Regions from separate parts of the Arthrobacter sp. FW305-BF8 genome, predicted to be linked through region 3. Evidence: riboswitches for the same ligand, from Rfam matches in the RefSeq annotation. Region 3 holds a riboswitch; each other region holds the start of a gene.
What was found. A riboswitch is a leader RNA that binds a small molecule or an ion and turns the genes downstream of it on or off. The one in region 3 is predicted to bind S-adenosylmethionine.
Positions count from the first base shown of each region.

Region 1: it holds a riboswitch for S-adenosylmethionine, as region 3 does, so the genes downstream of both, LFT45_RS14330 (aminotransferase class V-fold PLP-dependent enzyme) here and metX (homoserine O-acetyltransferase MetX) in region 3, are expected to answer to the same signal.
Region 2: it holds a riboswitch for S-adenosylmethionine, as region 3 does, so the genes downstream of both, LFT45_RS20980 (DUF1737 domain-containing protein) here and metX (homoserine O-acetyltransferase MetX) in region 3, are expected to answer to the same signal.

Region 1 is NZ_CP084561.1:3,183,132-3,192,552, reverse strand. Features, by position in the region: gene LFT45_RS14340 (metal-dependent transcriptional regulator) at 6-719, opposite strand; gene LFT45_RS14335 (class I SAM-dependent methyltransferase) at 751-1,524, opposite strand; gene LFT45_RS14330 (aminotransferase class V-fold PLP-dependent enzyme) at 1,629-3,047, opposite strand; SAM riboswitch class IV at 3,082-3,195, opposite strand; gene hisN (histidinol-phosphatase) at 3,374-4,186, opposite strand; gene rsgA (ribosome small subunit-dependent GTPase A) at 4,253-5,368, opposite strand; gene aroA (3-phosphoshikimate 1-carboxyvinyltransferase) at 5,352-6,788, opposite strand; gene LFT45_RS14310 (DoxX family protein) at 6,795-7,364, opposite strand; gene LFT45_RS14305 (sigma-70 family RNA polymerase sigma factor) at 7,831-8,559, shown strand; gene rsrA (mycothiol system anti-sigma-R factor) at 8,556-8,816, shown strand; gene LFT45_RS23530 (50S ribosomal protein bL37) at 8,900-8,974, opposite strand; gene LFT45_RS14295 (PadR family transcriptional regulator) at 9,097-9,421, opposite strand, start outside.
Region 2 is NZ_CP084561.1:4,615,294-4,624,714, forward strand. Features, by position in the region: gene LFT45_RS20965 (PLP-dependent cysteine synthase family protein) at 1-938, opposite strand, end outside; gene LFT45_RS20970 (aromatic amino acid ammonia-lyase) at 935-2,611, opposite strand; gene LFT45_RS20975 (NtaA/DmoA family FMN-dependent monooxygenase) at 2,652-3,947, opposite strand; SAM riboswitch class IV at 4,112-4,226, shown strand; gene LFT45_RS20980 (DUF1737 domain-containing protein) at 4,240-4,548, shown strand; gene LFT45_RS20985 (rhodanese-like domain-containing protein) at 4,545-4,964, shown strand; gene LFT45_RS20990 (O-succinylhomoserine sulfhydrylase) at 4,966-6,174, shown strand; gene LFT45_RS20995 (YegP family protein) at 6,502-6,909, shown strand; gene LFT45_RS21000 (AMP-binding protein) at 7,087-9,421, shown strand, end outside.
Region 3 is NZ_CP084561.1:1,731,388-1,740,808, forward strand. Features, by position in the region: gene LFT45_RS07650 (DeoR/GlpR family DNA-binding transcription regulator) at 1-308, shown strand, start outside; gene LFT45_RS07655 (histidine phosphatase family protein) at 322-1,002, opposite strand; gene LFT45_RS07660 (CPBP family intramembrane glutamic endopeptidase) at 1,090-1,869, shown strand; gene LFT45_RS07665 (VOC family protein) at 1,965-2,603, opposite strand; SAM riboswitch class IV at 2,732-2,849, shown strand; gene LFT45_RS07670 (bifunctional o-acetylhomoserine/o-acetylserine sulfhydrylase) at 2,890-4,206, shown strand; SAM riboswitch class IV at 4,311-4,426, shown strand; gene metX (homoserine O-acetyltransferase MetX) at 4,439-5,656, shown strand; gene LFT45_RS07680 (MFS transporter) at 5,873-7,255, shown strand; gene LFT45_RS07685 (alcohol dehydrogenase catalytic domain-containing protein) at 7,353-8,495, shown strand; gene LFT45_RS07690 (LysR family transcriptional regulator) at 8,552-9,421, opposite strand, start outside.

The sequences.
Region 1 (9,421 bases), 1.5 Mb from region 3:
AGTGCCTACAGGCCGGCCATGCGGCAGCCGGGATGTGCGGAGTCGCTGTGGATCCAGAGCGCGGAGGCCACTTCGTCGGCGAGGTCGACGTCGCGGCTGGTCCCGGGGGAGCCGATGCGGACAACCAGCGCGCCGCCGAAGGGCTTGCGGCCGCGCACCTCGACATCGGCGTCGAGGTTGATCTTTTCGGCGGCAAGGTAGCGCAGCAGCTCCGGGTTCTCGTCGCTGATCCGGGTGATCCTGCCGGTGTGGCCGTCGTCGAGCTCGATCATCCGGTGGGCGGACGGCATCCGGACGGAACCGTCGGCCGAGGGGATGGGATCGCCGTGGGGGTCCCTGGACGGGTTGCCCAGCCGGGCTGCCAGCCTCTCAATGAACGTGTCCGAGACCGCATGTTCCAGCTGTTCGGCCTCGTCGTGGACTTCGTCCCAGCTGTACCCGAGGTCCGTGACCAGGTACGTCTCAATGAGCCGGTGCCGCCGGACCATGGAGAGGGCAAGCCGGACTCCCTGGGGCGTGAGCGTAATGGCGCTGTACGGCTTGTGCAGGACCAGGCCCTGGTCCTTGAGCTTGCGAACCATCTCGGAGACCGAGGAATTGGCCACGCCGAGGCGCTGTGCAAGCTGGGTGGACGTGATGGGCTTGTCCTGCCATTCCGTGAAGGAATAGATGACCTTAACGTAGTCCTCGATTGAGGAGGAGGGCGTACTGGTCTTCACAGCTTCAAGCCTACCTGCTGCCACCGGGGCGTTACGCCCTGACAGCCCGCCAGGTCTGGGTGAGGTAGGGGAGCTGCAGCAGTTCGCCCTCGGCATGCCCGAGGTGTTCGTGCAGGTACCAGGTCAGGTTGCCGGTCACCTTGGCGCGGGTGGCGTCGTTGGCCGCGAGGTAATAGCTGCGGGACTTGGCCAGTTCGAGGATGTCGTCCGGGGTGACCGGATCCTCCCACTGCGTCAGGTGGCTTTCCAGGGACGTGAATTCGGGGCCGATTTTGGGGCGGAAGTCGGGTTTGTGGACGTCGCCCGCGTGCATGATGCGGGACAGCCGGTGTACCCAAGGAACGGATGTGTCCAGCTGGTTCCAGATGAGGCCCAGCACCCCGTGCGGCTTGAGGATCCGGGAAATCTCGGTGCTGGCCAGCAGCGGGTCGCACCAGTGCCATGCCTGGGCAACGCTGACGACGTCGAACGCCGCCTCGGGCAGTCCGGTTGCCTCGGCGGTCCCTTCCAGAGCCTGCACCGCGGGGTAGGCACTGTTTCCAAAGACACGGCTGAGCTGCTCCAGCATGTCCACGGAAGGATCCACCGCGCTGACGCTCAGCCCGCGTTCCACCAGCAGTGCCGTGAATTTGCCGGTTCCGGCGCCGATGTCTGCGGCCGTGCGGGCCCCCGCCGGAATGAGCCAGTCCGCGGAATCAGCAGGGTAGCCGGGACGGACGCGGTGGTAGTGCTCGCCGCCGTCCTGGAAGCTCTGCCCAAGCTCCTGCCGCCGCCCGTGATGAAGTTTGGGACCGCCCCGTGCCACGCGCAGTCTCCTTAGCCCGACGTCGAAAATTACCTTTCGAATTTACCGCACGGGGACCGCTGCCGTAGCAGTCCGGGGTGGCGCGCCTATGTCCGGGGCGGGGGCTAGTCCTGCGCGCAGGGTGCGGCGCCCGCGGTGCCGGGGGTGTTGGGTGCCCACTCCGGGTAGGTGCGGGTGTCGTTCGCCGGGACCCAGCGTCCGGCGTCCACCACGTAGTCCCAGCCGAGGCCGGAGCGGCGGAGTTCCTCGATGCCGGCGAGCAGTCGCTGGGCGTCCTCGAGCCGTGAGCCCACGCCGAAGCTGGCGCGCAGGGATCCGGACGGCAGGCCGAGGCGCTTCAGCAGCGGGTGCGCGCAGAAGCGGCCATCGCGCAGGCCCACGCCGTGTTCGGCCGACAGGTAGGCGGCCACCAGGCCGGCGTCGTAGCCCTCCACGGAGAAGTTGACCACACCGATGGCGTCGTCCGGGTCGCTGTCGGCGAAGATCTGGTGGACGGTGACACCGTCGATCTTGCCCAGCCCCTCGATGAGGAAGGACCGGATGGCCGCCTCATGGGCGTGCCACCCCTGCGGATCCAGGGCAGCGATGACCTGGGTTGCCCGGGCCAGGGTGGCTGCGCCGAGCACGTTGGGTGAGCCGCCCTCGTGGCGGGCGGGGCCGGTGGCCCAGCTGACGCCGTCGAGCCTGGCCTCGCTCACGGCGCCGCCGCCGGCGAGGTGGGGAGTGCCGGCGTCGAGCCAGTCGGGGCGGCCGATCAGGACGCCGGCCCCGAAGGGGGCGTAGAGCTTGTGGCCGGAGAAGGCGAGGTAGTCGACGTCGTCCGCGGCGATGTTGACGCGGCGGTGCGGCGCGAGCTGCGCGGCGTCCACCACGATCCGGGCGCCGTATTCATGGGCAAGGCCAGCGAGGCGTCGGATGGGAAGGATTTCGCCGGTGACGTTGGAGGCGCCGGTCACGGCGAGGAGGCTGACATCGCCGTGCTCCAGTTCGGCGCGCAGGCTGCCGATGGTGGCTTCCAGCGTCTCCGAGGCCACGACGCTGCGGTGCGGCACGCCCTGCCATGGCAGCAGGTTGGCGTGGTGCTCGATGTCCAGGTACAGCACCTCGCCGGTGTGGTGGTGGTCCTGCACGGGAAGGCAGCCGGCCAGCAGGTTGAGGGAGTCGGTGGTGTTCCGGGTGAAGATGACGGCATCATCGGCGCGGCCGCCCACAAACTCCCGCACGATGTCCCGCGCGTTCTCGTACACGGACGTGCTGATCTGCGAGGCGTAGCCTGCACCGCGGTGGACGCTCGCGTAATACGGCAGGATCTCGTTGAGGTATGCAGAAACCACCGACAGCGCAGGGGCGGAAGCGCCGTAGTCGAGGTTGGCGTAGCGGACATGTCCGCCCTGGATCAGCGGAGCCTGGATTTCTGCGCCGGTGACGGCTGCCAGGGGGCGGCCTGCGGCGGCGAACCGGCCGTCCAGCAGGGCCGCGTCCGCGGCGGAAGATACGGTGGAAGAAATGGTTGCAGTCGTCATGGGACCTCACTGAGAAAGGACCCCGTGTGACGGGGATCCGCGCTTGCCGGGTCCGTTCCGGATCGGCCTGGTCGTCACCCGGGGCACCCCACCGCGAATGGAGGGTTGCCGGCCAGCAAACCGGGGTTTAGCGCTGGCACTCGTGACCTGTTACGAGACTAGGACATCCGGACGGGCGATGAAAAAGCCGGTCCGGAATGTTAAGCGGATTATTACGTAGCCCGGATATCGGGCCTGTGGCCGAATAAACGACGGCGGCCGCCCACGGAAGGGGGCGGCCGCCGTCGTAATATTCAGCACAAGAGGCGCAGGGCGGCAGGACAAAACTAGAGCAAATCGTCCAGCTGCGGGTTCAGGCGCTTCAGGACTTCCGAGTGCAGGATCGAGTTGGTCGCCAGCGCATTGCCGCCGAACGGGCCGTCCGTGCCTTCGAGGGACGTGAAACGGCCGCCTGCCTCGGTCACAATCGGCACCAGCGCCGCCATGTCGTACAGGTTCAGCTCAGGTTCGCAGGCGATGTCCACGGCCCCTTCGGCCACCATGCAGTAGGACCAGAAATCGCCAAAGGCCCGGGTGCGCCAAACTTCCTCAGTGAGCTGGAGGAACTCATCGAGGTTTCCGCGGTCTTTCCAGCCGCCGAGGCTGGAGTAGGACAGTGACGCGTCGGCAAGGCTGGACACATTGGATACCTTGAGCCTCGTGGCGGCCGCGAGGGAACGGCCGGAGTAGGCGCCGGCGCCCTTGGCCGCCCACCAGCGCTTGCCCAGCGCAGGGGCGCTGACCACGCCGACGACCGGTTCGCCTTCATCGACGAGGGCGATCAGCGTGGCCCACACCGGCACGCCGCGGACAAAGTTCTTGGTGCCGTCGATGGGGTCGATGATCCAGCGGCGGGAACCGTGGCCGGAACTTCCGAACTCCTCACCGAGGACGGCGTCACGGGGACGGGAACGGGACAGCTGGCCGCGGATGGACTCCTCGGCGGCCTTGTCCGCATCGGTGACCGGCGTCAGATCTGGCTTCGTCTCGATCTTGAGGTCCAGCGCTTTGAACCGGCTCATGGTCTGGTCGTCCACGGAATCGGCCAGCACATGGGCCAGACGCAGGTCATCGTTGTACGTTGAAGCGGGTTGGGTCATGGTTCCAAACTACCCTCAAAGGCCCGGCGGGGCGGGGAGGCAGCCGCCGGGCTGCGCCGCGGGAGGCTAGCCGACGCTGCCGAGTTCCTTGGTTTCCTGAGCCTCCATGCGCGGGTCGGTGCCCAGCAGGCGGCGCAGGGACGCGAGCCTGGCTGCTCCGGTTGGGCCGGCATGCCCGGCCGCTACCCATGCATCGACGCCGCAGTTGACGGCGGTGGCGTCATGCTTGCAGCCGCGTTCGCAGGCCTCGGTGCCCGGCTCAAGGTCGGGGAAGGAGTGCAGGATGCGGTCCGGGTCGACGTGGGCCAGCCCGAAGGAGCGGATGCCCGGCGTGTCGATGATCCAGCTCCCCGCCGGGGCGTCAGCGAGCTTGAGGGCAAGGGCCGACGACGACGTGTGCCGTCCGCGGCCCGTCACGGCGTTGACGCCGCCGGTGGCACGTTCGGCGCCTGTCAGGGCGTTGACCATGGTGGATTTTCCGACGCCGGAATGGCCCAGCATCACGGTCACCTTGCCGTCCAGGTGGGCGCGGAGCTCGGACACGGCGACAACGTCGAGCCGGGCGGAGAGGCCGTCGTCGGACCGGGCGTCGATGCCGCCGGCCTCGGAATCGGCGGTGCGGCTGATAATGACCGGAAAGTCGAGGTGGCGATAGTTGTCCAGCAGCCCGGTGGGGTCCTTGACGTCCGCCTTGGTGACCAGCAGCAGCGGTTCGATCCCGGCGTCGTAGGCTGCCACCAGGGCGCGGTCAATGAACCCGGTGCGGGGTTCCGGGTTGGCAGCAGCGACTACCACCACCAGCTGGTCCGCGTTGGCCACAACAGCCCGCTCCACGGGATCGGTGTCATCGGCGCTGCGGCGCAGCAGGGTTTTGCGGTCCTGGATTTTCACGAGCCGGGCAAGCGTGTCCGGCTCGCCGGACACATCGCCAACGAGGGACACGAAGTCTCCGGCCACCACGGGGGAGCGGCGGAGTTCCCGGGCGCGGGCGGCGATGACCGTCCGCTCGTTGCCCGAGTCCTCGCCGACGACAGCTGTGTACCGCCCCCGGTCAACGGTGATGATCCGTCCGGTCACGGCGTCCTCGTGGCTGGGGCGGTCCTTCGTTCGGGGCCGGGAACCTTTTTTGTTCGGCCGGATCCGGACGTCGGATTCGTCCCAGGAATCAGTGCTGCGTGCCACCGGGGGTCCCTGCGGTGTTGGCGCCTGCCGTCGCTGCGCCTGCCGTGTCTGCGCCTGCGCTGTTGCCGCCTGCGCCACCACGCTGTCCGAGCATCTCCGCCCAGAGCTTGGGGAAGTCCGGCATGGTTTTGGACGTTGTGGCGATGTCCTGCACTTCCACACCCCTGACCGCCAGCCCGAGGATGGCCCCCGCGGTGGCCATCCGGTGGTCGGCGTAGCTGTGCACGACGCCGGCGCGGAGCTCCGCGGGCCGGATGATGAGTCCGTCCTCTGTTTCCTCGGCGTCGCCGCCGAGGCGGTTGATCTCGGTGACGAGCGCGGCGAGCCGGTCCGTCTCGTGTCCGCGGAGGTGGGCGATGCCGCTCAGCCGGGAGGGTCCGGAGGCCAGTGCACACAGTGCGGCGACGGTGGGTGCGAGCTCGCTGGTTTCGGCGAAGTCGGCCCCCTTGATTTCGCTGCCGCCGGTGACCGTCAGGGTGCCGGCCTGCAGGGTCACCGTTGCCCCCATGTCGGTGAGGATGCTGCGCCACATGTCGCCCACCTGTGTGGTGTGCTCCGGCCAGTCCGGAATCCGTACAGTGCCGCCCGTCGCCAGGGCAGCGGCCAGGAACGGGCCGGCGTTGGACAGGTCCTGCTCGATGCGCTGGTCGAACGCACGGACGGGGCCGGGGCTGACTATCCAGTGGTTCGGCGTGGAGTCATCCACCACCACGCCCGCGCCGCGCAGCACGGCAATGGTCATGTTGATATGGTCCAGGCTGGGTACGGTGCTGCCGGCGTGTTGAAGGTGCAGGCCGTCCGCGAAGCGTGCCCCCACCAGCAGCAGGGCGGAGACGAACTGCGAGGACGCGCTGGCGTCAATGACGAGGTGACCGCCGCGGACCTCCCCCGTGCCTTCGACGCGGAACGGCAGCGAAGCGGGCATGCCGCCGTCGTCGCCGCTGACGGCCACGCCCAGGCCTGCAAGCGCCTCGATGATGGTCCCCATCGGCCGGGCCCGGGCGTGGGGGTCGCCGTCGAAAACGGTGGAACCGCGGCGGAGCGCCGCCAGCGGCGGAACAAACCTCATGACGGTTCCGGCCAGGCCGCAGTCGATGGCGACGTCGGCACCGCCGGAGTTGGCCGGAATCGGCGTCACCTCCAGGTCCGGGCCGAAGGCGCCGTCGCCCGGCACTTCCCGGATGTCCGCGCCCAGCTGGCGCAGGGCTTCGATCATCAGCGCTGAGTCGCGGGAGTGCAGCGGCGCCCGGAGCCGGGACGGCCCGTCGGCCAGCGCGGCGAGCACCAGGTACCTGTTGGTCAGCGACTTTGAGCCCGGCACGCGGACGGTGGCGTCAACCGGCTGCTCCGCAAACGGCGCGGGCCAGTGCGGAGCTGCGCCGGAGGTTTCAGCGGACGCGACCATGGGTGAAGCCGTCATTCCTGCTTATGCCCCCACCGCGTGGTCAACAGCCCGGCGGACTGCCTTGTCGGCGTTGCGGACAGCCTTGTCGGCGCTGTGCAGCTTCTTGCCGGTGGTCTTGCGGGCGTCCGCGGCAAGGTGGCTCGCGGTCTTGCGTGCGTCGGCGGCGAGGTGCTCTGCGCGCCAGGCCAGGCCGGGCTTGCCGGCTGTGTCCACGGAGGCCAGCAGCACGCCGCCGGTGAGGGTGATGTTCTTGAGCAGCTGGTTGCGGCGGGCTTCCCGGCCCTCCTTGCTGCTGATGTCTGCGCTGCGCCATTCAACGAAGGCGTTCAGTGCCGAGATGACGGCCAGCACCGAGGCTGCCAGGCGCGCAGATTTGCCGAGCGCGAAGAGGACACCTGCACCCACCTGGGCTCCGCCGATGACCCGTGCCAGGACCTTCTCGTCCGTCTGGAACGGCAGGGCTTCGGAGGCGCGGCGCAGGAGGGGCGACAGTTGCTGTGCGGTGTCGTCCGCATTCCTGAGCTTGTCCGTTCCGGCGAGGATGAAACTTGAGGCCAGCATCGGCCGGGCAAAAAAGCGGACAACGGACATGAATTTCCTCCTGGATGGCCGAGCCGCGGTGGCCGCGGCGGAGTCGGTTCTAGTCTTGCACCTTTGCGGAATATTTGCCCACCGTGCGTCGTTGTGTACTTCAGGCCGGAAGCAGCCAGCAGGCGGTGTCCTGTGCGGTTTCCGGTGTTCAGCGGCGGCTGGGGAATGGCCGGAACCGGCAAGAGCACGGACCGCCGCACGAGCGCGGGCCTGAGCAAGCGGTCTTAATAAGCGGAGTGGAGATGGAGCATTGACTTTGGTGAAGGAAGCTGTGGGGGTGCGAAGTCCCGCCAGGATGCGTCCGTTTATGGTGCCGGAAGCCCAGGCGCTCGAGGGCGGAAATGCCCTCTCGGGCCCGGACGTCTTCGCCGGCCCGGACTACGGGGCGGCACGCTCCGGCACGGCACTCTTCGGCACGGCACGCCGTCAGAAGCGGTCAGCCACGATCAAAGTAGACTTGAGCGCAATGAGCACCGTGGATCCGGCCCTGCAGGGCATACAGGAGGACGCCGCCAACGGCATCCCGAAGACTGGCACGTCACCCGCCGCTGAAGCGGCAGAGGATATCGACGTCGGCTCGGAGAGCGCCGAAGCGCGCCGGGCCCGGTTTGAGCGTGACGCCATGCAGTACGTGGACCAGCTCTATTCGGCGGCCATGCGCATGGCGCGGAACCCGGCCGATGCCGAGGACCTCGTGCAGGAGGCGTACACCAAGGCGTTCTCAGCGTTCCACCAGTACAAGCCGGGCACCAACCTGAAGGCCTGGCTGTACCGCATCCTGACGAACACCTACATCAATCTGTACCGGAAGCGGCAGCGGGAACCCCTGCAGTCGAATTCGGACACCATCGAGGACTGGCAGCTTGCACGTGCCGAGTCCCACACCTCCAGCGGTCTGCGGTCCGCGGAGGCCGAAGCCCTGGACCACCTGCCTGATTCGGATGTCAAGCGGGCCCTGCAGGCCATCCCGGAGGAGTTCCGGCTGGCCGTGTACTTCGCCGACGTGGAGGGCTTCGCGTACAAGGAAATATCGGACATCATGAACACCCCCATCGGTACTGTGATGTCCCGGCTCCACCGGGGCCGGAAAATGCTGCGGGACGAGCTGGCGGACTACGCCGCCGACCGGGGATTCAAAGCTGCTGCAGACGCCACGGCGGCAACGGAAAGCAACAAACAGGAGAACGGGAAATGAGCGACTGCCAGGGATTGGGCGATTGCGATGACACCAGGATGCAGCGCATCTACGAGTACCTGGACGGGGCTTTGACCCGCAGCGACCTTGCGGAGATCAAGCAGCACCTGGACGAGTGCCCTGAATGCACGCAGCAGTACGATCTGGAGTGCGTCATTCGGAAAGTGGTGAAGCGCTCCTGTACCGAGGCTGCTCCGGAAAACCTGAAGAACGCCATCCTGCAGCGGATTCACACGATACGGCCGGTGGACGCCTGACGGTTGCATAACTTAAGCGCGATGCCCCCGCTACCTTGCTGGTAGCGGGGGCATCGCGTTTAAGCTTCGGTTCAAGCCGTGGCTTAGGTGTTGGGGCGCTTCCCGTGGTTAGCGCCGCCACGCTTACGGTCACGACGCTTACGTGCACGCTTGCTCATAGCTGGCCTCCTTAATTTCGTTACCCAAAAGAGTTGCCCTCCAGTCTCCCATATCAGCGGACCGGCTGCGAACCGACGGCGGTGTGGGGGCAGGGAACCGGGACGCGGTGCCCGGACCGCGCCTACAGTGAGTTCCGGATCGAGACCCGGGCCTGATCCAGCACGGTCCGCACGGTTTCCAGGGCCACCGGTGTCAAGGGTCGGGCGCTGGTGTGCAGGCGCAGCTCCGCGCGCATGTCGTCCCGGAACGCCTGCAGCAGCATCTCCGCTTCCTTGAGCATGCGCTGCCCTTCTGCGGTGTAGCGGCCCGGGCCGGCCGGATCCGCCGACCTGGCCGCGCTGCGTGCCGCTTCCGCCGTGGCCGCGAGGTCCGCGCGCAGCCCGCGCATGTTGCTGCGGATGTCGGCGCGAAGGTCATCGGCGAGCCGGCGGACGGATGCCGCAATG
Region 2 (9,421 bases), 2.0 Mb from region 3:
ACTGACCCGTGCGGTGCCGCCCTGGCCACCCGGACTGCTGCCGCCACCGTCAGTCCCGACGACGGCCCGAGGGACAGGCCTTCGTCGTTGAGCAGGCGGTGCAGCGTGGTGTACACCTCGTCATTCGGAATTCGCAGGAACCGGTCCAGCAGGCCGCGGTCGAAGACCTTCGGCCAGTCGGGCTTGGGCCAGGAGTTGCCCACACCGTCCACCAGAATCGGGCCCGGATGCCCGCCGCTGTATACCGAACCGTAGGGGTCGGCGCCGATCACCTCCACGTGCCCGCCGGACTTCTCCTTGAGGTACCGTCCGTTCCCGGTGATGGTGCCGCCGGTGCCCACACCGGCGACGAAGTGCGTAACCCGGCCGGCCGTCTGCTCCCAGATTTCCGGCGCCGTCCCCTCGTAGTGCGCCCGCGGGTTGGCCGGGTTGTCGAACTGCAGCGGACGCCATGCGCCGGGAATTTCGGCCGTGATCCGGGCCGCGACCGCCCGCGCATTGTCCGGCGAGTCCGAGGGCGCGCTCCAGTCCGTAAACACCACCCGCGCCTCGTACCTGTTGAGGGCGTCCAGCTTTTCGGAGGAGATGGAATCACCGGTGACCACCACCACCGGATGTCCCGTCAGCGCCCCGATCAGGGCGAGCCCGATTCCCGTGTTTCCGGAGGTGCTCTCCACGATGGTGCCGCCGGGCTGCAGCTCGCCGCTCCGCTCGGCCGCCCGGACCATGCTCAGAGCTGTCCGGTCCTTGATGGAACCGCCGGGGTTCTCCGATTCAAGCTTGACGAACACGGTGCTCCCCAGCCCGCGGCTCAGCACGTTCAGCGGCACCAGCGGGGTGTTCCCCACCCGGGCCAGCACAACGTCGGCGTCTGCGCCCGAATCCACGATCGGCGCCACATGCCTCGGCTGGTGGCCGCTTCCCGTCACGGTGGTCATGATTCTCCTCCCCCATCGCCCGGGCGGCCATCCGGAACACCGGCACCGGGGCCCGCGTCGTCCGGAGCGTCCGGATCCGGTGTCCCAAGTTCCGGCAGTCCGGCCAGCAAATCCCCCAGCGCCGTACGCGCACTGTCAACCAGTACCGCCGCCGGCAGTTGACCGGCCAGCAGTTCCGACAGCCGCGCCACGACGGCGCCGGTTCCTGCCCCGAGCTCCCGGATTTCCGTCTCCCGCAGGTCGGTGCCCTGCGCCTCCGCCAACAGGTAGGAAGCCGTCAACGCCTCGATGGTGAGGAGTTTGGCGGCAGCCTCCACAGAGCGCTGCAGCTGCTGGAGTGCCAGCGGGGCCAGCGTGGAGTGGTCTTCCACGTCCGCGGACAGGGTAGGGGCTCCGAGCGTGGCAGGTGCCGCAAGGAATTTCAGCTCCGCCAGCAGGCCGGCGGCCGAGTACCAGAGCAGTCCCGGCAGGTCCTCGGACGCGAGTGGCGTGCCGGCCCGGGCCGCATCGAGGTTGAGCTGCCGGATCAGGCGCTGCGGCGGATAGAGCTTGGCGATCCGCCGCTCGCTGCTGATTCCGACATGGGCGAGTCCCAGCCGCAGCGCCTCGAACGCCAGGGCGAGCTGCATGGGCTGAAAGTTTCCACCGGACACCATCCGGCCCGAAGCCACATCCGTCAGCGGGTTGTCGCCCCGGCCGTTCAGCTCCACTTCGAGCGCCACGGCCAAGGCGGCCACCTGGGCCCGGAACGCACCGTGCGTTTGCGGCGCCGCGCGGAAGGACAGGGCGTCCTGGACCGACACCTGCCGCCGCGGGTCCTCCAGCCAGCCGCCGCGCACCAGGCGCCGGACATTGGCCGCCGAGACGCGCTGGCCGTCAACCGCCTTGGCCGACTGCACGGCCGGCGAAAAGGGGCTGAGGTTCCCGCCGCCGTCGTACCTTGCGGTGGCCTCAAGCGAGAGCGCCAGCGCGGTGTCCGCCAAATCGGCGAGCCACCGGATGCGGCGGAGTTCCAGCACGCCGGCACCGATCGAGTACGAGTTGGCGCTGACCAGTGCCAGGGCCTCGCCCGGCGCAAGGACCAGCGGGTCCAGCCCGGCAGCGGCGAGCGCCGCCGCGCCGTCCAGCAGGCCGCCGTCGGGAGCTAGCGCCTGCCCCTCGCCGATGGCGACGGCGGCAACCGCCGCCAGCTGGGTGAGGTCGGACGAGCCGACGGACCCGTCGCGCGGAACGGCCGGCACCACGCCCCTGTTGAGCAGATCGGAATAAAAGCGCGCAGTTTCCGGGCGCACCCCCGAGCCGCCCCGCGTGAATCCGATGAGCCTGGCCAGGATCAGGGCCCGGACTTGATCCCGGTCCAGCAGCGCGCCGACGCCGCTGTGGTGGTAGCGCACCACCTGCAGCTGAAAGTCGAGAATGGATTCCTGCTCCACGGCGGTATCCCGGCCGGAGCCGAGCAGGGTGTTCAGGCCGTAGACCCGGTGCCCGGAATCGATGGCCGCCTGCACCACCTCGCGGGACAGGCCCACGAGATCGAGGGCGTCGGCGCTGAGGACCACCTCCACTGCGGGATCGGCCGCCGCGGCAGCCACGTCGTCGGCACGGATGTGTGCCGTTCCGATCAGGAAGGTGCCGAGCCGGACGCCGGACACCAGTCCGCCGCGCCCATCCATAGAACCCGGCCCTACCACTGCACCAGCCCCGGCCATGGCGTTAGAAGTCCAGCAGGTTCCGGCGGAAGCCGCCATCGCCGTAGCTTGTCCGCAACAGACCCCGACGGCGAAGCACCGGCGCCAGCCTGTCCAGCACGCCGTGAACGGTGGCCGGATCCACGAAGCCGGAGAAGAGGAACCCGTCGCCGCCGACTGCAGCCCCGGTTTCCTCGAGGTGGTCGGCGATTTCCTCGGCGGTGCCGATGATGCTGTCGCCGGCGCCGCCGCTCCGTGCCTGCAGGATCTGCCGCAGCGTGGAACCCGGGGGCGCGGCCTTGGAGAAGTGCTCCAGGGTGCCCTGGTTGCTGTTGGTGCTGAGCTCGGGGAGGGGCGCGTCGAGGTCGAACTGCTTGAAGTCGATAACGGACAGGTAGGAGATCGAGTTGAGCTGACTGTCGATGTCCCGCTGCGTGAGCTCCCGGCGCGCGGCCCGCAGCTCCTCCGCTTCAGCCTTGGAGCCAGTCACGGTGGGTTTGAGGACGAACAGCACCTTGACGTCGTCAGGATTACGGCCGGCCGCGGCTGCCTCGGCGCGGATGGAGTCCCGGTACGCCTTCATGCCGTCGGCGCCGCGGGCCAGGGCGATCGCAACGTCGGCGTTCGCACCGGCGAAGGCCTTGCCCCGCGGGGATGCCCCGGCCTGAACGAGCACCGGCTCCTCCGGCAGCGGGGCCGTGTTTAGCGGTCCCCGAACCTTGAAGAACTCCCCCTCGTGGTGGATCGGCCGGACCTTGGTGTGGTCCGCAAAGATTCCTGCCCGGGTGTCCTCCCGGATGGCATCCGGTTCCCAGCTGCGCCAGAGCTTGCGCACGACGTCCACGAACTCCTCGGCCTTCTCGTAGCGGAGGTCATGCTCGATCTGCTGGTCCAGTCCGTAGTTCTGCGCGGCAAGGTCGCTGCCGGAGGTCACCACGTTCCAGCCCAGCTGCCCGTTGGAGAAGTGCTGCAGCGTGGCCAGCAGCCGGGCGGCGGTGAACGGCGGATAGAAGGAGGCGCTGATGGTGGGCACAATGCCGAGGTGTTCCGTGGCGGAGAGCAGATACGGCACCAGGGCCAGCGGATCGTGCTTCGGCGCGAAAGACGCCTGAGCCAGCGAGACCTCCGCACTGCCGCCGTAAGTGTCCGGAACGGTGAGGGAGTCCTCGATGATGAACAGGTCCAGCCCCGCCCGCTCAAACTCGCGGACTGCATGCTGGTAGGGGGCGGGCTTCCTCCAGTCGTAGCCGATTCCGTAGCCGGGCGTCCCCCAGCCCTGGACCCCGAAGCCATGGCCCACAAACCATCCAAAGTGCAGCATGGGAGTCACTGTATTCGGAGTCGAATCATTCACTGCGGCCTGGTTTCATCCGGCGTTACGGCGGTTCATCTCCCGTCATTATCCTCCCGTTGCGGTTTGATGCGTTACGGAAGATGACGGCGGCGGCGGTGCGCCCCGCCGTCGTCAGTGTTACGTTTTTGGGGAGTAATGAGTACCGGTATTAAGCCCTGACTGGCCGGTCGGCAACCCTCCTTCTCCGGCGGGGTGCCTCAGGTGAATACTCGGCATATCGACCACTTCGAGCTGCAAGCGTGAGAAAAGGAGATCCGTCGTGTCAGACGCCCCCGCCGTTGCAACACTGCCATCCCAGCAGGATAAACCCGAGGAGAAGCTGTCCTACCGCCTGATCACGGGACCGGACGACCGTGCGTTCTGTGAGCGCATCTCGGCTGCCCTGGCCGAGGGCTACGTGCTGCACGGCAGCCCTGCCGCCACCTTCAACGGCACCGGCGTCATCGTGGCCCAGGCCCTCGTCCTGCCAGCCGCCATCGCCAGTGCAGATGCCGCCGTCGCCACCGCCGTTGACCGGCTGGACTCTGACGAGGACTTCGCCGAAGAAGCCTACGAGGGCCACGCATGAGCTACGCCGGAGACCTCACCCCGCAGGACGCCTGGGCCAAGCTCGAAGAGGGCGCCATCCTGGTGGATGTGCGCACCGAGGGTGAATGGGCGCACATCGGCGTCCCGGAAACTGTATCCGCGAACAGCCAGCGCAACGATCCCCTGTTTATCCAATGGACTTTTCCCGGCGGCATTCCCAACTCCGACTTCGTCGAACAGCTGAAGCAGCAGGCGCCGGAGGACAAGAGCGTGGAGCTGCTTTTCCTGTGCCGCTCCGGCCAGCGCTCCATCGGCGCGGCAATCGCTGCCACCCAGGCGGGTTTCACCTCCTACAACGTGCTCGAAGGCTTCGAGGGCGAACCTGACCGCTACGGTGAGCGCACCGTGAACGGCTGGAAGAACCGCGGCCTGCCGACGAACCTGGGAAAGAACTAAATTGACCTTTAATCACGACGCCGCCGGCTGGAGCCCCGACACCCAGGCCGTGCGCGGCGGGCTTGACCGCACCAATTTCCAAGAGACCACCGAACCCGTTTTCCTCAACTCCGGGTTCGTCTACGAGTCCGCCGCAGCCGCGGAGCGCGCCTTCACCGGCGAGGACGAACGCTTCGTCTACTCGCGCTACGGCAACCCGTCCGTGGCCACCTTCCAGGAACGGCTCCGCCTGCTCGAAGGCACCGAGGCGTGCTTTGCGACGGCGTCCGGAATGTCCGCCGTGTTCACCGCCTTGGGCGCCCTGCTCGGGGCCGGGGACCGCGTGGTCGCCAGCCGGTCCCTGTTCGGCTCCTGCTTCGTGATCCTCAACGAAATCCTGCCGCGCTGGGGCGTGGAGACGGTCTTCGTGGACGGTCCGGACCTCGAGCAGTGGCGGGCTGCCCTGTCGGTGCCCACCACAGCCGTCTTCTTCGAATCCCCGTCCAATCCCATGCAGGAAATCGTGGACATCGCGGCCGTCAGCGAACTCGCCCACGCCGCCGGCGCCAAGGTTGTGGCGGACAACGTCTTCGCCACCCCGCTGCTGCAGCGTTGCGGAGACCTCGGCGCGGACGTGGTGGTCTACTCCGGCACGAAGCACATCGACGGCCAGGGCCGGGTGATGGGCGGAGCCATCCTGGGCACCAAGGAATTCATCGACGGCCCGGTCAAGCAGCTCATGCGCCACACCGGCCCGGCCCTCTCCTCATTCAACGCCTGGGTCCTCACCAAGGGCCTGGAGACCATGGCGCTGCGCGTGAACCACTCGTCCGCCACGGCGCTGCGCCTGGCCGAATGGCTCGAGGCCCAGCCCGCCGTCAATTGGGTGAAGTACCCGCTGCTCAAGTCGCACCCGCAGTACGAACTGGCGGCCAAGCAGATGAAGGCCGGCGGCACCGTCCTCACGCTGGAGCTTGCGACGACGGCCGGCCAGTCGGGCAAGGAGGCCGCCTTCGCGCTGCTGGACGCCCTGAAGATCATCGACATCTCCAACAACTTGGGCGACGCCAAGTCGCTGATCACCCACCCCGCCACCACGACGCACCGGGCCATGGGACCGGAAGGACGTGCCGCGATCGGGCTCAGCGATGGAGTGGTGCGGCTGTCCGTCGGCCTGGAGGACGCGGATGACCTTGTCGCGGACCTGGAGCAGGCTCTCAAGCAGATCTGACCTCTTTAAACCCTGCTCTTCCGGGCCGACTGTTTCTTACTTCCCATGGCCGGCTGTGAACCTCGGTTGCGCTGCACGTCCCTTCATTTCCGGCGTCCTTGAGAACGCGGGTGCGGCACGGTTTAGTGGGTGGACCAGCAGGGTTTACCCAGGGTTTACACAGATGGTCTTGTTAGGCTCCGTGTGCACTGGGCAGACTCTAATAACACCGATGAACCGATCAATCCCTGTCGGTTCAGCACCCCACCCAAGGACAGACGCAGTGATGCGTTCGGGGCCGCGGCCGCGAAGACGCTGCGTGCAGCCTCCCTGACCGGAAGGACCGCCATGGCCGGAGTATTCGAAGTTTTTGTTGACGCAGAGTCCCAGTTCCGGTTCCGGCTGAAGGCCCCCGATGGATCGGTACTGGCTATCTCCGCACCCTTCCAGGACAAGCGCGCGGCCGCGGCCGGCATCGCCGACGTACGCGAATGCGCCGGGACGGGGCTCATCACGGACCTCTCGGCCGCGGCAGCTCCGGCGACCAAGTCTGCCCCGGTGACAGAGTCCGCTCCGGTTCAGCCGGCCGTATCGGCCCCAGCGCCTTCGCCTGCGCCTACCCAGGTTCTCCCGGCACGGTCCGACCACCGCAGGCAGGGATTCGGCAAGAAGCGTACGTCCTCGGAGGCTCCCGGTTCGCCGCTGTGCAGGCCGGCGGCAGCTGCCGAGCCGGCCCGGTGGACCGGGGCGGCCTGACCGCCGCAACTGCTCCTCAGTAACTGGCGGACGTAATGAAGTGCCATGCAGACTCTCCCGGATAGAGCCATAAGGCCGCCCTGAACTCGTACGACGCCGTCACGGCTCGAGTATCGCACGACGTAACAGGCAGCTGATCGGTTTACTTAGGTAAGCCTTAACTCATATCCTCTTCCGGTGACCACGCAGCTTGATTTCGCGCGGGTGCCCTTCGCCGCCGATCTGGCGGGTTACGGGGACAGGCCCGCCGTTCTTACCGACAATTCCACTCTCACCTACCGGGACCTGGCCCGCAGGGTTGATGCCCTCGCCCTCCGGCTGGGAACGCAGCGGCGCCTCGTGGCGCTGGCCGCAGCGAACGACGTCGACTCGCTGGTGGCGTATCTCGCCGCCCTGGTCGGCGGCCACCCGCTGATCCTGCTGCCGGAGGACAAGCCGGCGGCACTCGAGTCCCTGGTGGCCGCCTATGACCCCGACGTCGTGCTGCGCTCAGCTGGCGGAGAGACCGTGTTTGAGGAGCGCAGGCCCGGAACCAGGCACGAACTCCATCCGGACCTCGCGCTGCTGCTCAGCACGTCCGGTTCCACGGGTTCGCCGAAGCTGGTGCGCCTGTCCGCCGCCAATCTGCAGGCCAATGCCGAGTCGATTGCCGAGTACCTGAGCATCGGCCCGGCAGACCGCGCCGCGACCACCCTGCCGATGTCCTACTGCTACGGGCTGTCCGTAATCAACAGCCACCTGCTTCGCGGTGCGGGCCTGGTGCTCACAAACCTTTCCGTTGTTGACCCGTGCTTCTGGGAGCTTTTCCGAACCGGCGGGGCAACGTCGTTCGCGGCGGTGCCGTACACCTTCGAGCTGCTGGAGCGGGTGGGCTTTGCCGAGATGACCTTGCCCGGCCTGCGGTATGTCACGCAGGCCGGAGGCCGGCTCGCCCCCGAGCGCGTGCAGGGCTATGCCGAGCTCGGCCGCCGGAAGGGGTGGGAACTGTTCGTCATGTACGGCCAGACCGAAGCGACCGCGCGGATGGCCTACCTTCCGCCCGCGCTGGCCGCCGAGCACCCAGGCGCCATCGGCATCCCGGTTCCCGGCGGTGCCTTCCGCATTGAGCCGGTTCCCGGCCTCGAGCACGGCGAGCTCGTCTACACCGGACCCAACGTTATGCTCGGCTACGCGGAGACACCGGAGGATCTCGGCACCGGCCGCACGGTCCACGAACTCCGCACCGGCGATCTGGCCCGGAGGCACCCCGCCGGCGTCTACGAAGTGGTGGGGCGGCGCAGCCGGTTCGTCAAGATCGTTGGCCTCCGGGTCGATCTCGGCCAGGTGGAGCGCATCCTGGCCGACCTCGGGGTACAGTCCGCGAGCGCCGGCACCGACCAGGGACTTGTGGTCGCCGTCGAGGGCAGCCACGACACCCGGCTGCTGTCCAAGGTCCTCGCCCAGGGCATCGGGCTGCCCCGTACGGCCCTCGAGCTGCACGCCGTCGAGCATCTCCCGCGTCTGGCAACCGGAAAAGTGGACTACCCGGCGGTCCTGGCGCTCTCAACACCAGCGCCCTCTGATTTACCGCCGTCCGGGGCCGGGCCGGACGGCCCAGGAACGGACGGCTCCGGAACAGACAGTGTGCGGCGGATCTTCCGGGACACCCTGGAGCGCACGGACATCGGCGACGGCGACACGTTCGTCTCGCTCGGCGGCGACTCGCTGTCCTATGTCGCCACGTCCGTCCGCCTGGAACAGCTGCTGGGGCACCTCCCGCCGGACTGGCACGTGAGGCCGGTCCGCGACCTGGAACAGCGCCCGGGGACAAAGCCCGCCGGCGCGATGCGGCGGTTCTTTGCTCCGATCGAGACCAGCATCGTGCTGCGGGCCGTGGCCATTGTGCTCATCGTCGGAACCCACGCGGGGCTGGTGAAGTGGCCGGGTATGGCCCATGTCCTTATGGCGGTGGCCGGCTACAACTTCGCCCGGTTCCAGCTCAGCGGGGAACGGCTTCCCCGGTTCAAGCGCCAGCTCACCAGCGTCGCCAGGGTGGCGCTGCCCAGCATGACGTTCATCGGAGCGGCCTGCCTGATCACCGACCGGTATACGCTGGCCAATGTCCTGCTCCTGAACTCCGTGGTCGGCCCCGAAGCTGTGACCACACAGTGGCACTTCTGGTTCATCGAGGTGCTGGTCTACATCCTCCTGGGCATGACGGCCCTGCTCGCCATACCCTGGGCGGACCGGGCGGAGCGGCGGTTCCCGCTGCTCTTTCCGCTTGCCCTTACTGGCCTCGCGCTGCTCTCGCGCTACGACATCGTGGATCCCGGTATACCCCACCCGTCGCCGACCCTGTGGCTGTTCGTCCTGGGTTGGGCCATTGCCCGGACCCGGACGGTGGTTCAGCGGTGTGCGGTGTCAGTCCTCGCGATCCTCACGGTCCCCGGGTGCTTCTTCGGGGATACTAACCGTGAGCTGACGCTTGTTGCCGGAATCCTGCTGCTCACCTGGCTGCCCACCCTCTCCGTGC
Region 3 (9,421 bases):
TGGGCCCGTACACGGACATCATCATGCAGAAGGTGGTGCTGGACATCGCCTTCATCGGGGTCAACGGCGTCGACCCGGAGGTGGGGCCCACCAACACCGGCGAGGCCGAGGCTACGGTCAACGCCCTGCTGGCCAGCCGCGCCAGCGAGTCCTACGTGATCGCAGACTCCTCGAAGGTGGGCCGCCGGGCGTTTGCCACCATGGACGGCTACAACTTCACCCGGCTCATCACCGACTCCGGCATTTCCGCGGCCGACAAGGCCGCCTTCGAAGCCCGCGGCACCGAAGTGCTCGTGGCCGGCGCCTAGAAAAGAAGACGGCTCAGAAAATCACCGGCGGGGCGTCCAGCACGGTTTCGTCCACCCTCCGGTCCACCCACTGTGTGAACGGTGTGTCGAGTTCGTACTTGCCCAGGCTGTTGCGCACCAGCATGCGGACCTCGGCGTTTTCGGGGTTGTTCAGCGACTCGAAATACTCCACGGACCAGTGGAACCAGCGCATGCAGAACAGGCGCATGGTCAGCCCGTGCGTGACCAGCAGGGCGTTCGGGGAGTAGTCGGGCTTGGACCAGTGCCGGTACAGGGTCTCCATGAACGAGGAGATCCGGTCGTAGACGTCGGAGCCGGACTCGCCCTCCCGGAAGCGGTAAAAGAAGTGGCCATAGGCGTTGCGGAGTTCCTTCTGGTCCTCGATGTCGCCGGAAATCTGGAAGTTGGCCCAGTCCTGTTCGCGCAGCCGCGGTTCCTCGATCACCCGCTCCGTCAGATGGCCAAGATCCAGTGCCTCAAGGGTCTGGTAGGCGCGCAGGTACGGTGAGACGTAGACGCTCACCTGCCGGCCGTCCAGCTCGCGCCGGATGCGTTCCCCGGCGGCTTTCGCCTGCTCCAGGCCAAGCTCTGTCAGCGGAATCCGGTAGTCGGGCACCCTGTTGTAAATGGAGGTATCCGCGTTGGCCGCCGACTGGCCGTGCCGGATCATGATGATTTTCCCGGGAGCGCTCATAGTTCCCCAGCATAGGGTCAGCCCGCGGCCGGACAGGAACCGACTGGCTGACAGGAAAGTACCAGCCGGTGCAGGCAAGATAGGAACATGTTGGTTCCCTCCCGCCGTCGGCTGCGGTTCGAAGTCTGGATCGTCCTTGGGCTGTCGCTCGGCCAGTCCGCCGTCTACTCCGTGGTGCAGCTGCTGGACAAAATGACCCGGGCACCGCTGGCGCAGGGGACGTCCACCCTGAACAGGTCGCAAAGCACGCGGGAGTACTTCGACCTCACCTACCAGCTGCTGGACATCATCTTCGCCCTGGTGCCGGTCCTGCTGGTGATCTACTTTCTGACAGACCAGCGCCAGGCGAAGGCCGGAGGCGGGCACGAGGCCGGCTCGGCGTTCCGGAAGCTGGGATTCAACTTTGCCCGGCCGGGCAGGGACCTGCTGCAGGGGCTCGGGCTGGCCGCCCTGATCGGGATCCCGTCGCTGGGCCTCTACGCCGCGGGGCGTGCCCTGGGCATTACGACGGCGATCATCCCCAGCGGTCTGGACGCCTACTGGTGGACGGTGCCCGTGCTGATACTGTCCGCACTGCGCCACGCGGTCGTGGAGGAGGTCATTGTGGTGGGCTACCTGCTGGACCGGTTCGGCAAGTTCGGCTGGTCCGTGCCGCTGGCGATTTTTGTGTCCGCAATGCTCCGCGGCAGCTACCACCTGTACCAGGGGTTCGGACCATTCATTGGAAACGCCATCATGGGCGTGGTCTTCGCCTGGATCTACACCAGGACCCGGAGGGTGATGCCGCTCGTCATCGCGCACGCCTTGCTGGACATCGTCGCGTTCGTCGGGTTCAGCCTGTTCGGCAAAGCGGTTGGCCTGGGCTAGGAAGCGCCCGGCCCTTAAAAGTGATTCGGCCGCCATCGGCGGGTGACGTCATTGGCACCCGCTGATGGCGGCCGAAGTGAAGGGCGGAGAGTGCGTCAGATGGTGACGGCGCCCGCTGCGGTTTCGAACGTGACCGAGAGAATGCCCGGCGTTCCGTGCGGGGCGACCCAGTTCACGGCGACGTCCTCCAGCGGCCTTTCGACGGGCTCGCCGAGCCACTCGGTCACGCGCTCGGCAGAGCCCGCGATCGTGAGGCTGGACATCTTCACATTGCTGTCATAGGCGTTGGACGGGTGCAGCTCCGCATCGCCCTCCCACTTCAGCATGTAGGGGACCTGCGGGTCCGCGATTAGGCCCAGGATGCCGATCTGCTTCCAGACAAGCTCCCGGCCGTCGGGGAACTTGCGGTTGCCGTTGACCGCGGAGCGGCCCAGGCGTTCCTCGAATGGGGCGAGGTCGTCAACTTCGACGCACCAGCCCATCCAGCCGCCGCCCGCCGCGGACCGGGCCCGGACGGCCTGGCCGAACGGTGCCTTGTCCGACGCCGGGTGGTCCAGTACCTCAACAACCTCGAGGTACTTGTGGCCGGCCAGGGGAATGATCATGTTCCGGGTCCCAAACCGGGGGTGCACCCCGCCCTTTACGGCTTCGACGCCGAGGGCAGAGGAGATACGTTCGGTGGTGGCCGCCAGGCCATCGTGTTCACAGGCGTAAGAGACGTGATCCATGCGCATGACCTCATCTTGGCACTTTGTGAGGTGGCTCTCAGCTTAGGTGCACCTAACCTTGCGAAAAGTCCATACTTTGACGAAGTTCTTCACAAAGCTGTGCGCGTAACAGTCCCATTCCTACACTGATCGCAGGTCATGAGTGCCAGCGAAGAAAGCCCCGGCTCGCTGGCCGGCAACCCTCCAACCGCGGCGGGGTGCCCCGGGTGAAGACCTGGCTGCGCGGCGCCCGCCGTGCGGCAAGCGCGGGCCTGTGCCGGGACCAGCACACGCCCTTCAGCAGAGGAGCCTCATGTCCAACGCATGGTCATTCGAAACCCGCCAGATCCATGCCGGCCAGGCGCCGGACGGCACCACCGGCGCCCGGGCACTGCCGATCTACCAGACGACGTCGTTCGTCTTCCCCAGCGCCGAGAGTGCAGCGGACCGCTTTGCGCTGGCCGAGATCGCACCCATCTACACGCGGATCGGCAACCCTACCCAGGACGCCGTCGAACAGCGCATCGCCAGTCTGGAAGGAGGGCTTGCGGCACTGCTCCTGAGCTCGGGCCAGGCCGCCGAAACGTACGCCATCCTTAACATCGCCGAAGCCGGCGACCACGTTGTTGCCAGCCCCAGCCTCTATGGCGGTACCTACAACCTGCTGGCACACACGCTGAAGAAGTTCGGAGTCTCCGTCACCTTCGTGGCAGACCCGGACAACCTGGAGCAGTGGCGCGACGCCGTGCGGCCGAACACCAAGCTCTTCTTTGCCGAGGTGGTGTCGAACCCCCGGCAGGACGTGCTGGACATCGAAGGCGTTGCCCGGACAGCGCACGAGGCCGGCGTGCCGCTGATCGTGGACAACACCCTGTCCACGCCCTACCTCATCCGCCCGCTCGAGTGGGGTGCGGACATCGTGGTGCACTCGGCCACCAAATACCTCGGCGGGCACGGTGCCGCCATTGCCGGCGTCATCGTGGATTCAGGCAACTTCGACTTCGGCAAGGACCCGGAGCGTTTCCCCGGCTTCAATACACCGGACCCCACCTACAACGGGCTGGTCTACGCCCGGGACCTCGGCGCCGGCGGCGCCCTGGGAGCCAACCTGTCCTACATCCTCAAGGCCCGCGTCCAGCTGCTCCGCGACCTGGGCTCCGCGGTGTCCCCGTTCAATGCCTTCCTCATCGCGCAGGGCCTGGAAACCCTGAGCCTTCGGGTGGAGCGCCACGTGGCCAACGCAGCAGCCGTGGCCGGCTGGCTGGAAGCCCGGGAAGACGTGGAGTCCGTGGCCTACGCCGGGCTGCCGTCCAGCCCCTGGTACGAGCGCGGCCTGAAGTACGGGCCCAAGGGCACCGGCGCGGTGGTGGCCTTTACGCTGGCCGGCGGCGCCGAGGCCGGAAAGCGCTTCGTGGATGCCCTGGAACTGCACTCCCACGTGGCAAACATTGGCGACGTCCGCTCCCTCGTCATCCACCCGGCGTCGACCACCCACAGCCAGCTCACGCCGGAGCAGCAGGCCGTGGCGGGGGTTGCCCCCGGCCTGGTCCGGCTGTCGGTGGGCCTGGAGCACATCGATGACATCCTGGCCGACCTCGACGCCGGATTCCGCGCGGCAAAGGGCGCCTGACTTCCCGCGCTGCCGGTGTGGCTCCCGGCCGGTGAGGGGCCGGGAGTCACACAGCCGTCACATTCTTAGCGCAGATGTCCGCCTGTTTCGTAAACTGGGCAACAGGTCATGAGTGCCAGCGACAGCCCCGGCTTGCTGGCCGGCAACCCTCCTTCCGCGGTGGGGTGCCCCGGGTGAAGACCTGGCCTGCCGGACAGCTGCCGGCGGGCAAGCGCGTAGAAGAGGTTTACCTATGACGATTTCTGTCAGCACTGATGTACCCGCCGCCGTAGTACCGAACGGCAAGGCTCCGCAAGGCACGGCTGGGAGCAGCACTGTTCCGCATGGCACCGTCCCCACTAGCACTGTTCCGAATGGCACCGTCCCCAACGGCACTGTCCAATACGTCAACATCGGCAGCCTGGAACTCGAGGCCGGGGGATTCCTGCCGGACGTGACCCTGGCCTACGAAACCTGGGGAACGCTCAACGAGGACGGCTCCAACGCCATCCTCGTTCAGCATGCCCTCACCGGGGACACGCACGTGACCCGGGGCGGCGCGGGAACTGAAGAGGGCTGGTGGGAACAGCTCGCCGGGCCCGGTGCGCCGGCGGACACCGACAGGTTCTTCGTCATTTCCATTAACATCCTGGGTGGCTGTTACGGGTCCACCGGGCCGTCGTCGACAGCTCCGGACGGCAAGCCCTGGGGTTCACGCTTTCCGCTGGTGACGCTGAGGGATTCCACGGCGGCCGAGGCGCGGCTGGCTGACCGGCTCGGCATCAGCAGCTGGCATGCTGTGGTGGGCGGCTCCATGGGCGGGGCGCGCGCCCTCGAATGGGCAGTAACTTTCCCGGAACGGGTGCGGCGCTGCGGTGTCATCTCCGTCGGTGCCAGGAGCACGGCCGAACAGATCGCGTTCGCGCAGGCACAGACGCTTGCCATTCGGCAGGACCGCCACTTCAACGGCGGCGACTACTACGGCGGACCGGAACCCGCGGATGGCCTGGCGCTCGCTCGGCGGATTGCCCACATCACCTACCGGTCTGCCTACGAACTCGATTTCCGGTTCGGCAGGAACGCCCAGGCCGCTGAACAGCCGCTGCAGGCCGATGCCCTGGCGGGCCGCGGCCGTTACCAGGTGGAGAGCTACCTCGACCACCAGGGCAACAAACTGGTCCGGCGCTTCGACGCCAACAGCTACATCGCCCTGACGGAAGCGCTCATGAGCCACGACGTCACCCGCGGGCGGGGAACGCTCAAGGAGACCCTCGCCCGGACCACCGCCGACTTCTTCGTGGCCGCCGTGGAGTCGGACCGTCTGTACTTTCCCGCCCAGTCGCAGGAACTGGCCGAGTCCCTGCCTGGAACAGTGGATGTCCATATGATCGATTCCCCGATCGGCCACGACGGCTTCCTCACGGAGATCGGCCAGCTGAACGCCCAGCTCAGGGCGCACCTCCTCAACTGACCTCAGGCCCGCTCCACGCGGCCGGGGCCGGCCGTGCCGTGACAACGCCAACGCAGCTTGTGTGCATAAATGCAGATGGGCCCTGCACTATTTGGCGTTGAGCTTGCTTCATCGGCAGACCATACTCGTTGAATCCGGCGTTCGTGGTGTGCATCACACACCCGTCGCCATCGACCGGTCCCCGTGGCGTCGAGGAAGACGCCGAAGGAGTTTGCAATGAGTACGGAAAGCTCCGCCGCAAGGCGTGTAGAGGAAACCGACGTCAAGGCCTCAGGCCTCAAGAAAGTTGTCACGGCATCCATGGCCGGCACCGTCGTGGAGTGGTATGAGTTCTTCCTCTACGCTTCGGCTGCCACCCTGGTCTTCGGCAAGACCTTCTTCCCCAACGCCGGCACCGAGCTGGACGGCATCATCGCCGCCTTCCTCACGTACGCCGTCGGATTCGTTGCCCGCCCGATCGGCGGCATCGTCTTCGGCCACTTCGGCGACAAGTTCGGCCGCAAGCAGCTGCTGCAGCTGAGCATCATCCTGGTGGGCGTCTCCACCTTCCTGATGGGCTGCCTGCCGACGTTCCAGCAGATCGGTTACTGGGCGCCCGCACTCCTGGTGTTCCTGCGGTTCGCGCAGGGCTTCGCCGTCGGCGGCGAATGGGGCGGCGCGGTTCTCCTCGTCGCCGAGCACAGCCCCAGCAAGTCCCGCGGCTTCTGGGCCAGCTGGCCGCAGTCGGCCGTACCCATGGGCAACCTGCTCGCCACGGCGGTGCTGTTCATCCTGTCCTCGACGCTGACCCAGGAAGCCTTCCTTGGCTGGGGCTGGCGCGTAGCGTTCTGGCTCTCCGCGGTGATCGTCCTGATCGGCTACTACATCCGCACCAAGGTCAATGACGCCCCGATCTTCCTCGAAGCCCGCAAAGAGGTCGAGGCCGGGCACAAGGGCTACGGCGTTGCCGAGGTCTTCAAGCGCTACCCGCGTGGCGTCTTCACCGCCATGGGCCTGCGCTTTGCGGAAAACATCCTCTACTACCTCGTGGTGACGTTCTCCATCACCTACCTCAAGACCGTGGTCCAGGCCGACACGACGCGGATCCTGCTGCTGCTGCTGGTGGCCCACGCCGTGCACTTCGTTGCCGTTCCGCTGGTGGGCAAGCTGTCGGACCGCTTCGGCCGCAAGCCCGTCTACATGGCCGGCGCAATCCTGGGCGCCACCTGGGGCTTCTTCGCCTTCCCGATGATGGAAACCGGGAACGACATGATTATCCTGGCGTCCATCATGATCGGCCTGCTGTTCCACGCGCTCATGTACGCCGGCCAGCCGGCGATCATGGCCGAAATGTTCCCCACCCGGATGCGTTACTCCGGCGTCTCCCTGGGCTACCAGGTGACCTCCATCGTCGCCGGTTCGCTGGCCCCGATCATCGCCGCATCGCTCCTTTCCACCTACAAGTCCTCCGTTCCGGTGGCCATCTACCTGCTCATCGCCTGCGCCATCACCGCCGTCGCTGTGTTCTTCCTGAAGGAGACCCGTGGCGTCTCGCTCCACGACGTGGACGCGGCCGACGCCCAGGGCACTGCCGACCTGCTCGCGGCGAGCAAGAAGTAGACCGGCTTCAGCCCCAAGCTACGAGCATTCAGCAGCTGCCCGGACCGCCATGCGCGCGGGCCGGGCAGTTGCCGGTTCACCGACACCAAGGATTTCCATGAAAGCAGCAGTCCTCTACTCGACCGTCGCCAAGGCCGACACTGCACCGCCGAAGCCCAGCTACGCGGACGCCCGGCCCCTGGTGGTGCAGGAGCTGGAGCGGCCGGAACCGCGCGCCGGTGAGCTGGGCGTTGCCATCACCTACTCAAGCCTGTGCCATTCGGATCTTTCCGTGGTGGACGGTTCGCGGGTCCGGCCCCTTCCCATGGCGCTGGGCCACGAGGCGGTGGGGCGCGTCGTGTCCGTCGGCGCCGGTGTGTCCGACGTGTCGGTTGGAGACCACGTGGTGCTGGTTTTCGTGCCGAGCTGCGGGGACTGCCGCGCGTGCCGCGCCGGCCGTCCTGCGCTCTGCCACCGGGCGGCGGAGGTCAACGGCTCCGGCGACCTGCTGCACGGCGAGGCCCTGCTGCGGACGCCGTCGGGGGAGCGGATCAACCACCACCTGGGGGTTTCGGCTTTCGCCGACTATGCCGTGGTGGCCCGGGAATCGGTGGTGGTGATTGACGACGACGTCCCGGACACCGTTGCGGCGATGTTCGGTTGCGCTGTGCTCACCGGAATGGGAGCGGTGCTGAACACCGCCGCTGTCACGGCCGGCCAGTCGGTGGCCGTCTTTGGGCTCGGGGCGGTAGGCCTATCCGCTGTCATGGCCGCCTCCCTCGCCGGGGCCGGCAGCGTGATCGCCATCGATCCCAATCCGGGCAAGCACCAGCTCGCCCTCGACTGCGGCGCCACCGTGGTGGGGACGCCCGACGACGCGGCCAGTCTTATCAGGGACGCCGCGGCCGCCGGCGACGGCGTCGACGTCGCCATCGAAGCGGTTGGCTCGGCCGGTGTGATTGCCGCCTGCCTCGGCCACGTGACGCGGGGCGGCGCCGTGGTTTCGGTCGGACTTCCCCACCCGTCAGCCGAGCTGACCGTGCCGGCGTTGCAGTTCGCGGGAGCCGGCAAACGGCTCCTCGGGTCCTACATGGGCGACGCCGTTCCCGCGCGGGACATCCCGCTGTACCTGGGCTACTGGCGCGAGGGCAGGCTGCCGGTGGAGCTGCTGCACACCGACACCAGGCCGCTCACCGAGATCAACGAGGGGCTGGATGCGCTGGCATCAGGGCAGGTGGTACGGCGCCTGTTCCAGGCCTGAACGGAGGCACACCCGAACCGGGCGCAGGCCTGACGCCAGGGGTGCCGGCGCCCGCGTCAGCCCGCCAGCACTCCTGCCCGTGCCTTCACTTCCTCCTTGAGTGACGCAACGACCGCCTGCACCGCGGCCGAGCGGAGGGATTCCGGCCGTGCCACCGCCCAGATGGGGAGCTGGCGCTCGAAGTCATCGGCGAGCACCGGAACGAAGCCCGGCTGCCCCGCCACCATGAAGTTCGGCAGCAGCCCGATGCCTGCGCCCTGCCGCACTGCCTCCATCTGGGCGAACACACTCGTGGCCTGGAAGCTCGAAGAGGGCATGGGCAGCTGTGAGGACCAGCGGTGCCCCAGCTCCGCCACCTGGAGCGCAGACTCAACGTAAGAGACAAAGCCGTGCTGCCCGACGTCGTCGAGCGTTTCCGGCAGACCGTGCTCCGCGGCGTAGCCGGGGCTGGCGTAGAGGCGCAGGTAGTAGTTGCTCAGGAAGATGGTCTGGGCGTTGCTGACGTCGGTCCGGCCCACCACGATCTCCAGGTCCACGCCGGATCTGTTCTGGCTGACCTTCCGCGTGGCGCTCAGCATCTCGATGTTCAGCTGCGGGTTCTGCTGCTGCAGCCGCACCAGCGCGGGCGTGACCAACACCGCTCCTACGCCGTCCGTCGTCGCCACACGCACCAGCCCTGACAGGGCGCTTTGGTCCTGGCTGATCAGGCCGGAGAGCGATCCGAGGGTGCTCTCGATGGCCTCCGCCGCCTCCACTGCCGACGCGCCGAGCTGGGTCAGTTCCCAGCCGTGGGGGCTGCGTTCGAGAGTTCGCCCGCCCAGCTGCCTGTCCAGGGCGAGGATCCGGCGGGAGATCGTGGTGTGGGTGGTGCCCAGCGTTTCCGCCACCGCGTTGAACCTGCCCAGGCGCGCCACTGTCAGCAGGAT